Regions from separate parts of the Notoacmeibacter ruber genome, predicted to be linked through region 1. Evidence: riboswitches for the same ligand, from Rfam matches in the RefSeq annotation. Region 1 holds a riboswitch; the other holds the start of a gene.
What was found. Region 1 has a riboswitch for S-adenosylmethionine ahead of D8780_RS11280 (homoserine O-succinyltransferase). Riboswitches for the same ligand answer to the same signal wherever they lie in the genome.
Positions count from the first base shown of each region.

Region 2: it holds a riboswitch for S-adenosylmethionine, as region 1 does, so the genes downstream of both, D8780_RS02110 (O-succinylhomoserine sulfhydrylase) here and D8780_RS11280 (homoserine O-succinyltransferase) in region 1, are expected to answer to the same signal.

Region 1 covers NZ_RCWN01000001.1:2,362,596-2,367,012, reverse strand. The annotation lists gene D8780_RS11285 (sensor domain-containing diguanylate cyclase) at 19-966, shown strand; gene D8780_RS11280 (homoserine O-succinyltransferase) at 987-1,931, opposite strand; SAM riboswitch at 1,998-2,076, opposite strand; gene D8780_RS11275 (sensor histidine kinase) at 2,128-3,291, opposite strand; gene D8780_RS11270 (AAA family ATPase) at 3,400-4,242, opposite strand; RNA gene ssrS (6S RNA) at 4,382-4,417, shown strand, end outside.
Region 2 covers NZ_RCWN01000001.1:441,881-446,297, forward strand. The annotation lists gene D8780_RS02095 (PACE efflux transporter) at 1-310, opposite strand, end outside; gene apaG (Co2+/Mg2+ efflux protein ApaG) at 322-714, opposite strand; gene D8780_RS02105 (CDP-alcohol phosphatidyltransferase family protein) at 780-1,382, shown strand; gene D8780_RS02110 (O-succinylhomoserine sulfhydrylase) at 1,379-2,569, opposite strand; SAM riboswitch at 2,612-2,690, opposite strand; gene D8780_RS02115 (bifunctional metallophosphatase/5'-nucleotidase) at 2,731-4,248, opposite strand; gene D8780_RS02120 (2'-deoxycytidine 5'-triphosphate deaminase) at 4,383-4,417, shown strand, end outside.

The sequences.
Region 1 (4,417 bases):
TAGAGGGCGGGAATGATCATGTTTGAACTTTTTGACTGCGACGAGCAAGGCTCAGCAACCGCGGATATCACGCGAGCATCCCTGGTCGATACCGAAGACCGTTTGGGGATCATGCTCGACGCCATGCCCATCGGTGTCCTGATCCATTCCCAGCATGCGGTCCTGTACGCCAATGCTGGAGCGTGCAGCCTTCTCGGCGAAGAGCGAAACAGCCTTATCGGCAAGCATATTCTGGATTTTCAGCGATCCGATTCCGATCCGCTCGCCTTCGACAAGGCTTTTGATGCGCTCGGCACGACGATGGATCAGGAGATCGTGCTGGTAAATTCCCATACCGGTCAGGAACGGCTGATGAAGGTCATTATGGGCCGTCTGCCGTGGGACGGACTGGCCGTCGTGCAGGTCCTTCTTCAGGATATCACCGATCAGAAACGGGCTGAAAACTCGCTTCGAAAGCTCTCCATCACCGACGAGTTGACCGGCGCCTATAATCGCCGACATGCATTCTACGAAGCGGGCCTCTACATGGAACGAAGCGACAGGGAAGCGTCGCCTTTCTCGGTCGCTCTGCTCGATATCGATCACTTCAAATACGTGAACGATACCTATGGCCATGCGGTCGGAGACGAGGTCCTGAAAACCTTCACCCAGCGGGGTCACCGCTTCCTGGCGACATCGAACATGGATTCGGCGATCTTTGCGAGAATCGGCGGAGAGGAATTCCTGATCCTTGCGCCGGGCCACAATCTGGCAAGTGCGGCCAAGATGGCCGAGACTTTCCGGCAAAGACTCGCCGGAACTCCGGTGGAAACAGCAAAGGGACCGCTCTCGGTTACGGCATCGATCGGTGTCGCCGAACGGCGCTGGGACGATTCTTCCTTCGATACGATTCTCAATCGGGCTGATGACGCCCTTTACGAGGCCAAGGAAAGCGGGCGTAACAGGGTCGTCGCAGTCGCCGCCTAGGCCTTGACGGTCGATAGCTTTCAGGCCGCCCTGGTTCCCATCTGCCGGTCCATGCCGATTTCCGACAAGTCATAGGCCGTGGTCTGATACATCTGGTTGATCCAGTTGTTGAACAGCAGGAAGGCATGCGAACGCCACCGGTTGATCGGCTTTCTGGCCGGATCGTTATCGGGAAAGTAGTTGGCGGGGATCTGGATCGGCTTGCCCGAAGCATGGTCGCGGAAATATTCCGCTGCCAGCGAGCCGTGATCATATTCGATATGATTGAAGATATAGAGACGGTTGGCGAAGTCTTCGGCCAGGAGGCAGAGGCCCGTCTCGTCACTCTCCATGAGAATGTTGAGACCCGATTCCGGATCGATATCGTCTCGCCGCACTTCCGTCCACCGCGAAACCGAGATCGAGAAATCGTCGGAGAATCCCGCCAGATAGGGCGAGGCAGGCTGCAGGTTGCGGTGACGATAGACCCCGAACGCCTTCTGCGGCAATTCATGTTTCGGAACGCCATGAAAATGCTGGATTGCCGCCATGGCGCCCCAACAGATGAAGAAGGACGAGTGGACGTTGGTGGTCGTCCAGTCGAGGATATCCTGAAGTTCCGGCCAATAGGTCACGTCTTCGAAAGGCAGCGTCTCGATCGGCGCGCCGGTGATGATGAATCCATCGAACTTCCGATCCTTCACCTCTTCCCAGGTCGAATAGAAGGAGATCAGATGCTCCTCCGTTGTATTGCGTGCCTGATGGCTGCCGACACGAACGAGGCTGAGCTCGATCTGGAGCGGCGTGGAGCCGACGAGGCGGGCGATCTGCGTCTCGGTTTCGATCTTGTTCGGCATCAGGTTCAGAAGGCCGATCTGAAGCGGCCGGATATCCTGCCGGATCGCCACGCTCTCATCCATGACCTGGACGCCCTCCTTCACGAGGACTTCCCGGGCGGGCAGCGTATCTGGAATTCGGATCGGCACGGCACATACTCCACAACAGGGCCAGCCGGTTGCCGCACAACCCGACTGAACAATGGCCGTCTCATGGAATATTCCGGAGCGGCCCTTTTAGCGAGTTGTTTAACGTGGCTGCAAGCCGGCCGGCCAAATCACCACGGCCGGCAAGATAGTCTTGCCGGGTTCCGCGGTCAACGTATCGGACAGGCTAGGGCGACCGTCAACCCTCGCCTTGGACTGGCGGTTCTATGGTGAGAGAGAGGCGATAGCCAGCCGGTGTGACGGAGAGTTCGGAATCTCCGCCCAACTGCAAGCTCATGGCTTCGATGATGCGGGTGCCAAGGCCCTTGCCCGCGGCGGCCGGGGACCCGTTGCCGACGCCATCGTCGGACAGGATCAGCCGATAGCCGCTCTCGGAGGCTTTTCCGGAGAGAAACACCGTTCCGCTATCTTTGTCCTTGAACGCGTATTTGAAGGAATTGGTGATGAACTCATTGGCCACCACCGCAAAGGCCGCCGCGCGACGGGAGTCTAGGATGATCGGATCGAGTTCGCTTCTCAGTTCGACGTTGTTGGGCGCGTTTTCGCGCAGCAAAAGCATGATGCGATCGGACAGATGTGGCAGCGAGATTCGGCCCGTGACCGAAGCATCATAGAGTTCCTGATGAAGGAGACTGACGGCCGCCACACGGCGGCTGGCGGTCTCCAACTCGGCCTTGGTTTCTTCGCTTTTGGCTTGCCGCCTCTGCATGTTGAGAAAGGAGGAAACCATGGCCAGTGAATTCTTGACGCGATGGTCGATCTCCTTGGCGAGGAGCTCTTGCTCTGCAAGCGATTTTTGCAGCTCTGCTTCTCGCAGATGCACGCGCCGGCTCGTTTCTCTCTCTGCTGCGAGTTGCGCCCGCAGATTGAGTTGCGCAAGAACCTGGTCGCCCAGAACCCTCAACGCGAAACGCTGATCCTCGCTGAGTTTTCCTGGCTCGGTATCGAGGACGCACAGCATTCCGAGCGGCAGGCCCTCCGACGTTTTGAGGGGAACACCGGCATAGAAGCGGAAGCGACCGGTCGTACCGTCGACCATCGGCATGTCCGCCGTCCGCTCGTCAATGCTGAGATCTTCGATCTCGAAAAGTCCGTCCTGAAGAATGCCGTGAGCGCAGACGGAATTGTCGAGGTCGGTCTGCCGCGGCCCATCGCCCTTGCGGGCCTTGAACCACTGACGGTCTTCATCGACCAGCGAGACAAGCGAAACCGGTCTCCCCGTCAGGCGTGAGGCCAAGTCGACGATATCGTCGAAGTCCTGCTCATCCGCCGTATCGAGGATCTCGTATTCTCGTAGGCGCGCAAGACGTTCCTCATTGCGCGGATGAGCTTCGGCTTTCACTGCGATAAACTCTTAAAAAACAACCCTATACGAACGCCATCATAGAGGGGATGGGCGGGGCCGCAACAAACAAGTTTGCACAAAGCAGCGAAAATTCAGATTCTCAGTCTACTTCGTCCGTTGCCGGGCCAGAAACGCCATTCGCTCGAAAAGATGCACGTCCTGCTCGTTTTTCAGCAAAGCGCCATGGAGGCGGGGGAGGGCGTCCTTCGCATCCCCGCGCAGGTCTTCCGGCGAAACGTCGTCGGCGACCAGCAGGCGAATCCAGTCCAGTGCTTCCGATGTCGACGGCTTCTTCTTCAAGCCGGGTGTTTCGCGGATTTCGTAAAACTGGTTCAGCGCGGCCGAGACAAGCCGCTGCTTGATACCGGGATAATGGACGTCGACGATCCGCGTCAGTGTCTCGATGTCGGGAAAGCGGATGTAATGAAAGAAACACCGCCGCAGGAAAGCGTCGGGCAGTTCTTTTTCATTGTTGGAGGTGATGATGACGATAGGCCGATGTTTCGCGCGGATCGTCTCATCCAGTTCGTAGACATAGAACTCCATCCGATCGAGTTCCTGCAGAAGGTCGTTCGGAAACTCGATGTCGGCCTTGTCGATCTCGTCGATCAGCAAAACGACACGCTGTTCGGCCGTAAACGCCTGCCAGAGCTTGCCTTGTTTGATGTAGTTGCGAATATCCTCGAAACGCGGGTCGCCAAGCTGGCTGTCGCGCAGCCGTGAGACCGCATCATATTCGTAGAGGCCCTGCTGTGCCCGGGTCGTCGATTTGACGTTCCATTCAATCATCGGAACGCCGAGAGATTCGGCTACCTGCCGGGCCAGTTCCGTCTTGCCGGTCCCCGGTTCACCCTTCACGAGAAGGGGACGCTCCAGCGCGATTGCCGCGTTGACCGCTACCATCAGATCCTTGTCGGCGACGTAGCTGTCGGTACCTTCGAAACGCATATGCTGGTGTCCTTCGGCTCGGCTTTTGCGGCGCGGACATTAGGGGCCTTGGCCCCGGTCAACAAGGGCCGCATTCTTGATCGCGAACATATGGATCAAGACTTTTCGACTCGAGGCCAGCCCCCTATATGAAGGTGAGAGTGGACTGCGCTTCTCGGCAGGCCAATACATTTCC
Region 2 (4,417 bases), 1.9 Mb from region 1:
GATACCATGCGACGAAGGGCAGCGTGACCAGCAGCAATCCCAGTTCAAAAAGGATGGCATGCAGCACGCGCTGCCAGACCGATTTGCGGATCGAGCCGTACCAGCGCGCCATCAACTGGTCGAACAGCAGGTTGTAAAGATAGTTCCAGCCGGTCGCGACGAGCGAAAGGCTGATCACCACCACAGCCGTATCGCCGGCCTCTATGCCGAAGCCGAAGGCGCTGAGCGGAACCACCATCGCAAGGCCGATCAGCTCGAACAGAACGGCATGCATGATGCGGGCGCGAGCCGAACGGGCCTCCATTTGCATTGCTACCGTCTTCAGTTGAGAGTGCGCTGGTTTTCCGGTAGGTCGAGCGAAAAGGCCGGAATGGCAATATCGAACCGCTCGCCGCTATCGGACTGCATCGTGTAATGGCCTTGCATCATGCCGGACGGTACGGTCAACGGGCAGCCGGACGTATAGGTATAGCTTTCGCCCGGCAGAAGACGCGGTTCTTCCCCGACGACACCGGCTCCCTCCACCTCTTGCACGCGGCCGGCACCGTCGGTGATCTTCCAGTAGCGCCATCGCAGTTGTACCGGCCGATCGGAACCGTTTTCGATGCTGACGCGATAGGCCCAGACGAAGTGATTACGGTCCGGCTCCGAATGGTCCGGCAGGAAAAATGGCTCCACTTCCACCACGATATCGTCTGTAACGGCGCGGTACATGCTGTCGATCTCCTTGTCAGAGGCCATATTGGGTCGGGCAGAACGATGGTCAAACGAGGGACGGCATGATCGACGGATGGGGAAGGCGAAAGCTCGCGCCGCTGATCGATGGAATGGCGGATCGGGCTCTGGCCGTCGGTCTGTCGGCGAATGCGATGACGCTTATCGCTTTCGGCGTCGGTCTTCTTGCCGCCATTTGCGTCGCAGCAGGCTATACGCTTCTGGCCGTGCCTCTTCTTCTGCTGTCGCGTCTTGGCGACGGGCTGGACGGCGCGATTGCGCAGCGAACGAAAGCGACTGACTTTGGAGGATTTCTGGATATCGTTCTGGACTTCGCCTTCTATGGGGCGATCCCACTGGCGTTCGTCCTCCTCGATCCGGCCCGCAATGGCATCGCAGGATCGATCCTGCTGCTGGCCTTCTACGTCAACGGAGCCAGCTTTCTCGCCTATGCCGTGATGGCCGAGAAGCGAGGTGCGAAGAGTACGGCGCGCGGCGAAAAGTCACTGTTCTTTACCACCGGACTGGCAGAAGCCGGCGAGACGCTTTTCGTTTTTGTTCTCGCCTGCCTCTTCCCGTCCTGGTTTCCGCTAATTGCCATCCTCTTCGCCGGCGTGACGGCCTATACGACCCTGAGCCGGATCATGCTGGCACACAGAGACCTCTAGCGGCCGACGCCGTTCAGAGCCTGGTCCAGATCGGCGACCAGATCGTCGGCATGTTCCAGACCGATCGAAAGGCGCACCGTGCCCGGTCCAATGCCCTGTTCCAGACGGGCGTCCTCACTCAGATTCTTGTGCGTCGTCGTGGCCGGGTGAGTGATGAGGCTTTTGGCATCGCCGAGATTGTTGGAGACGCGAATGATCTCCAGGGCGTTTTCCATAGCAAAAGCCGCGTCCTTACCGCCTTTCAGGTCGAAGCAGATCATCGTCGAACCGCCCTTCATCTGCGCTTTCGCCAGCGGGGCCTGAGGATGGTCGTCCCGACCAGGATAGATGACCTGCGCCACACTGTCGTGATTGGAAAGCCAGTCGGCGACCTGTCCGGCATTCGCGGTCTGCTTTTCAACCCGAAGGGACAGGGTCTCGAGACCCTTGAGGAGCGTCCAGGCGTTGAACGGGCTCATCGAGGGGCCGGTGTGACGGAAATAATCGTGCAGGTTCTCGTCGATCCATTCCTTGGATGACAGGACGATACCGCCGAGGCAACGGCCCTGGCCGTCGATATGTTTCGTCGCAGAATAGCAGACCACGTCGATGCCAAGCTCGATCGGCTTTTGCAGGACGGGCGTCGCGAACACATTGTCGATCACGGTCGTGATGCCGCGCGCTTTGGCGATCTTCGAGACGGCGGCGATATCGATCAGTGCCAGTGTCGGGTTGGTCGGACTTTCGAAGAAGAAGACCTTTGTATTGGCCTTGCAGGAGGCCTCCCACTCATCGGTGTTGGTGCCATCGATCAACGTGGTTTCGATGCCGTATTTCGGGGCAAGAGTTTCCACCACCCAACGGCAGGAGCCGAAAAGCTGCCTGGCCGCGACGATATGGTCGCCGGCCTGAAGCTGACAGAGAAGCGCCGCCGACACGGCCGCCATGCCCGATGCCATTGCCCGCGCATCTTCCGCGCCTTCCAGCAGGCACATGCGCTTTTCGAACATGTCGACGGTGGGGTTGGCGTAGCGCGAATAGATGAAGCCGGGCTCTTCGCCCTTGAAGCGCGCTTCTGCCGCTTCCGCGCTGGGATAGACAAAGCCCTGTGTCAGGAAAAGCGCTTCCGAGGTCTCGCCATAAGCGCTGCGATTGATGCCGCCCTGCACCAGCTGGGTTTCGGGGTGGAGCTTCGAAAGATCGGCCATTTCTTCTCACCAAAACAAAAAACCGGCCGCGATAAGTCGCGCCCGGTCCGGATCGCGGCCCCTTTAGCGACTTGTTTAACGTGGCTGCAAGCCGGCCGGCCAAATCACCACGATGGAGGGTGCCTTACGCCCCGATCGTCCGGGACGCAAGGCTTAATCGATCAGTTGATCGTGATGCGTGTGCCCTCGGGGGCCTTCACGTCGCCGATTTCACGAATATAGACCATCACATCGTTGGCCATCAGCTTGCCGCTTATCGAGTCGACCAGCACCTTGCCTTCGCTCATCACGGAATAGCCGTCGCCGCCACCGGCCATGTAGTCATTCGTGGCGACCTTGTAGTTGGCGCTTTCGTCGAGATCTTTGCCGTCGACTTTCACATCGGAAATGCGCGCCCCCGCTTCGGCGCTGGAGTCCACGCTGAAGGTGAGGCCCGAAACCTGCGGAAAGCGGCCGGCGCCTTCCTCGATCTGGCCAACCCCGTTCTCCAGTGCCTCCTTCACCTGCGCTCCGGTCATTTCCAGAAGCACAGTACGGTTGCCGAAGGGCAGTTCGGAGAGGACGTCGCGACGGGTGAGGGTAGAGCCGGCCGGGTAGGTTTTGTCCCCACGAATGCCGCCTCCATTGGTAATGGCGATATCCGCGCCGGTTGCCTTCTTCATCGCGTCGGCGATCAGGCTGCCCATGATCGTTTCCTGGCTGCGGACGGATGCGCGGCGGCTGTCGAGTTCCACGGAGGTGGTCCCGACATCGACGTCGAGTTCCTTGTCGAGCGTGGCTTCATATTCCGCAACCTTTGCGGCGACGTCCGCATCCGGCTCGACATCCATCGTGTCGGTAAAGCGAAAGCTCGGTGTCCAGTCGACCTCGCGCGTCCCTTCTTCTTCGGTCACATCGAAGGTGACATCGACAGTGCCGATCCACATGGCATCATGACCGGATTCCAGCCCGGCGGAGCGGCCATTATAGTAGCTCCAGACCACGTGATTGTGTCCGGAGAGAACCAGGTCGACTGTTCCTTCCCGCACCATCTGCTCATTGAGCGGCAGGGCATTATGGCTGATCGCGACCACGAAATCCGCGCCCTGCGAACGCAGCGTCTCGGCCTGCTTTTCCGCCGCTGCCACGGGATCGGTGAAGGTGATCTCGTCGCCGGGGCTGGAAAGCTCTCCAGTGGTCAGTTCGGCCAGTCCGATGAAGCCGACCTTCACCGGGCCGAACTCCTTCATCATCGTCGGTTCGAAATCCTCGAACGGTGTTCCGTCGGCATTTTCGATATTGGCTGCCAGAAAGGGAAAGTCGGCCTTCGATAGCTGCGACATGGCGTTTTCGGAACCGAAATCATATTCATGATTGCCCGGCGCCGCGACATCGAAACCGGCCATGTTGGCCAGTTCGATGATGTGCTCGCCCTTGTCGAAGCCCGACAGCAGCGAGGGCGATAGCATATCGCCGGCATGGACGACGACCGTATTGGGGTTGTCTCCGCGCTCCTTCTTGAAAACGCTGGCCATCTTGGCGAAGCCGCCGCGGCCATCATCATCGGGTGCCATCTTGTCGCTGTCATTGACAAGGACGAAGGTGACTTCGGTGGTTTCGGCAAGGGCGATGCCGCCTGGCAGAAGGGTGGCGACGGCCATGCCGAGAACCGCACGGCGAGTAAGGGACATAAGAGACATAGAGGGCTCCACACCATTGGGGGACATTATGCGGGCACAGGGCAGCACATCCCTTCCTCTTGGACAAGCTCTATTGAGGCTTGTATCGGTCCGTCGTGACGGGCATGTGAAGCAGATGCAGGGAGAAGCGACCTATGCCGGACCGTAAGACGGGCATCTTGCCAGACCG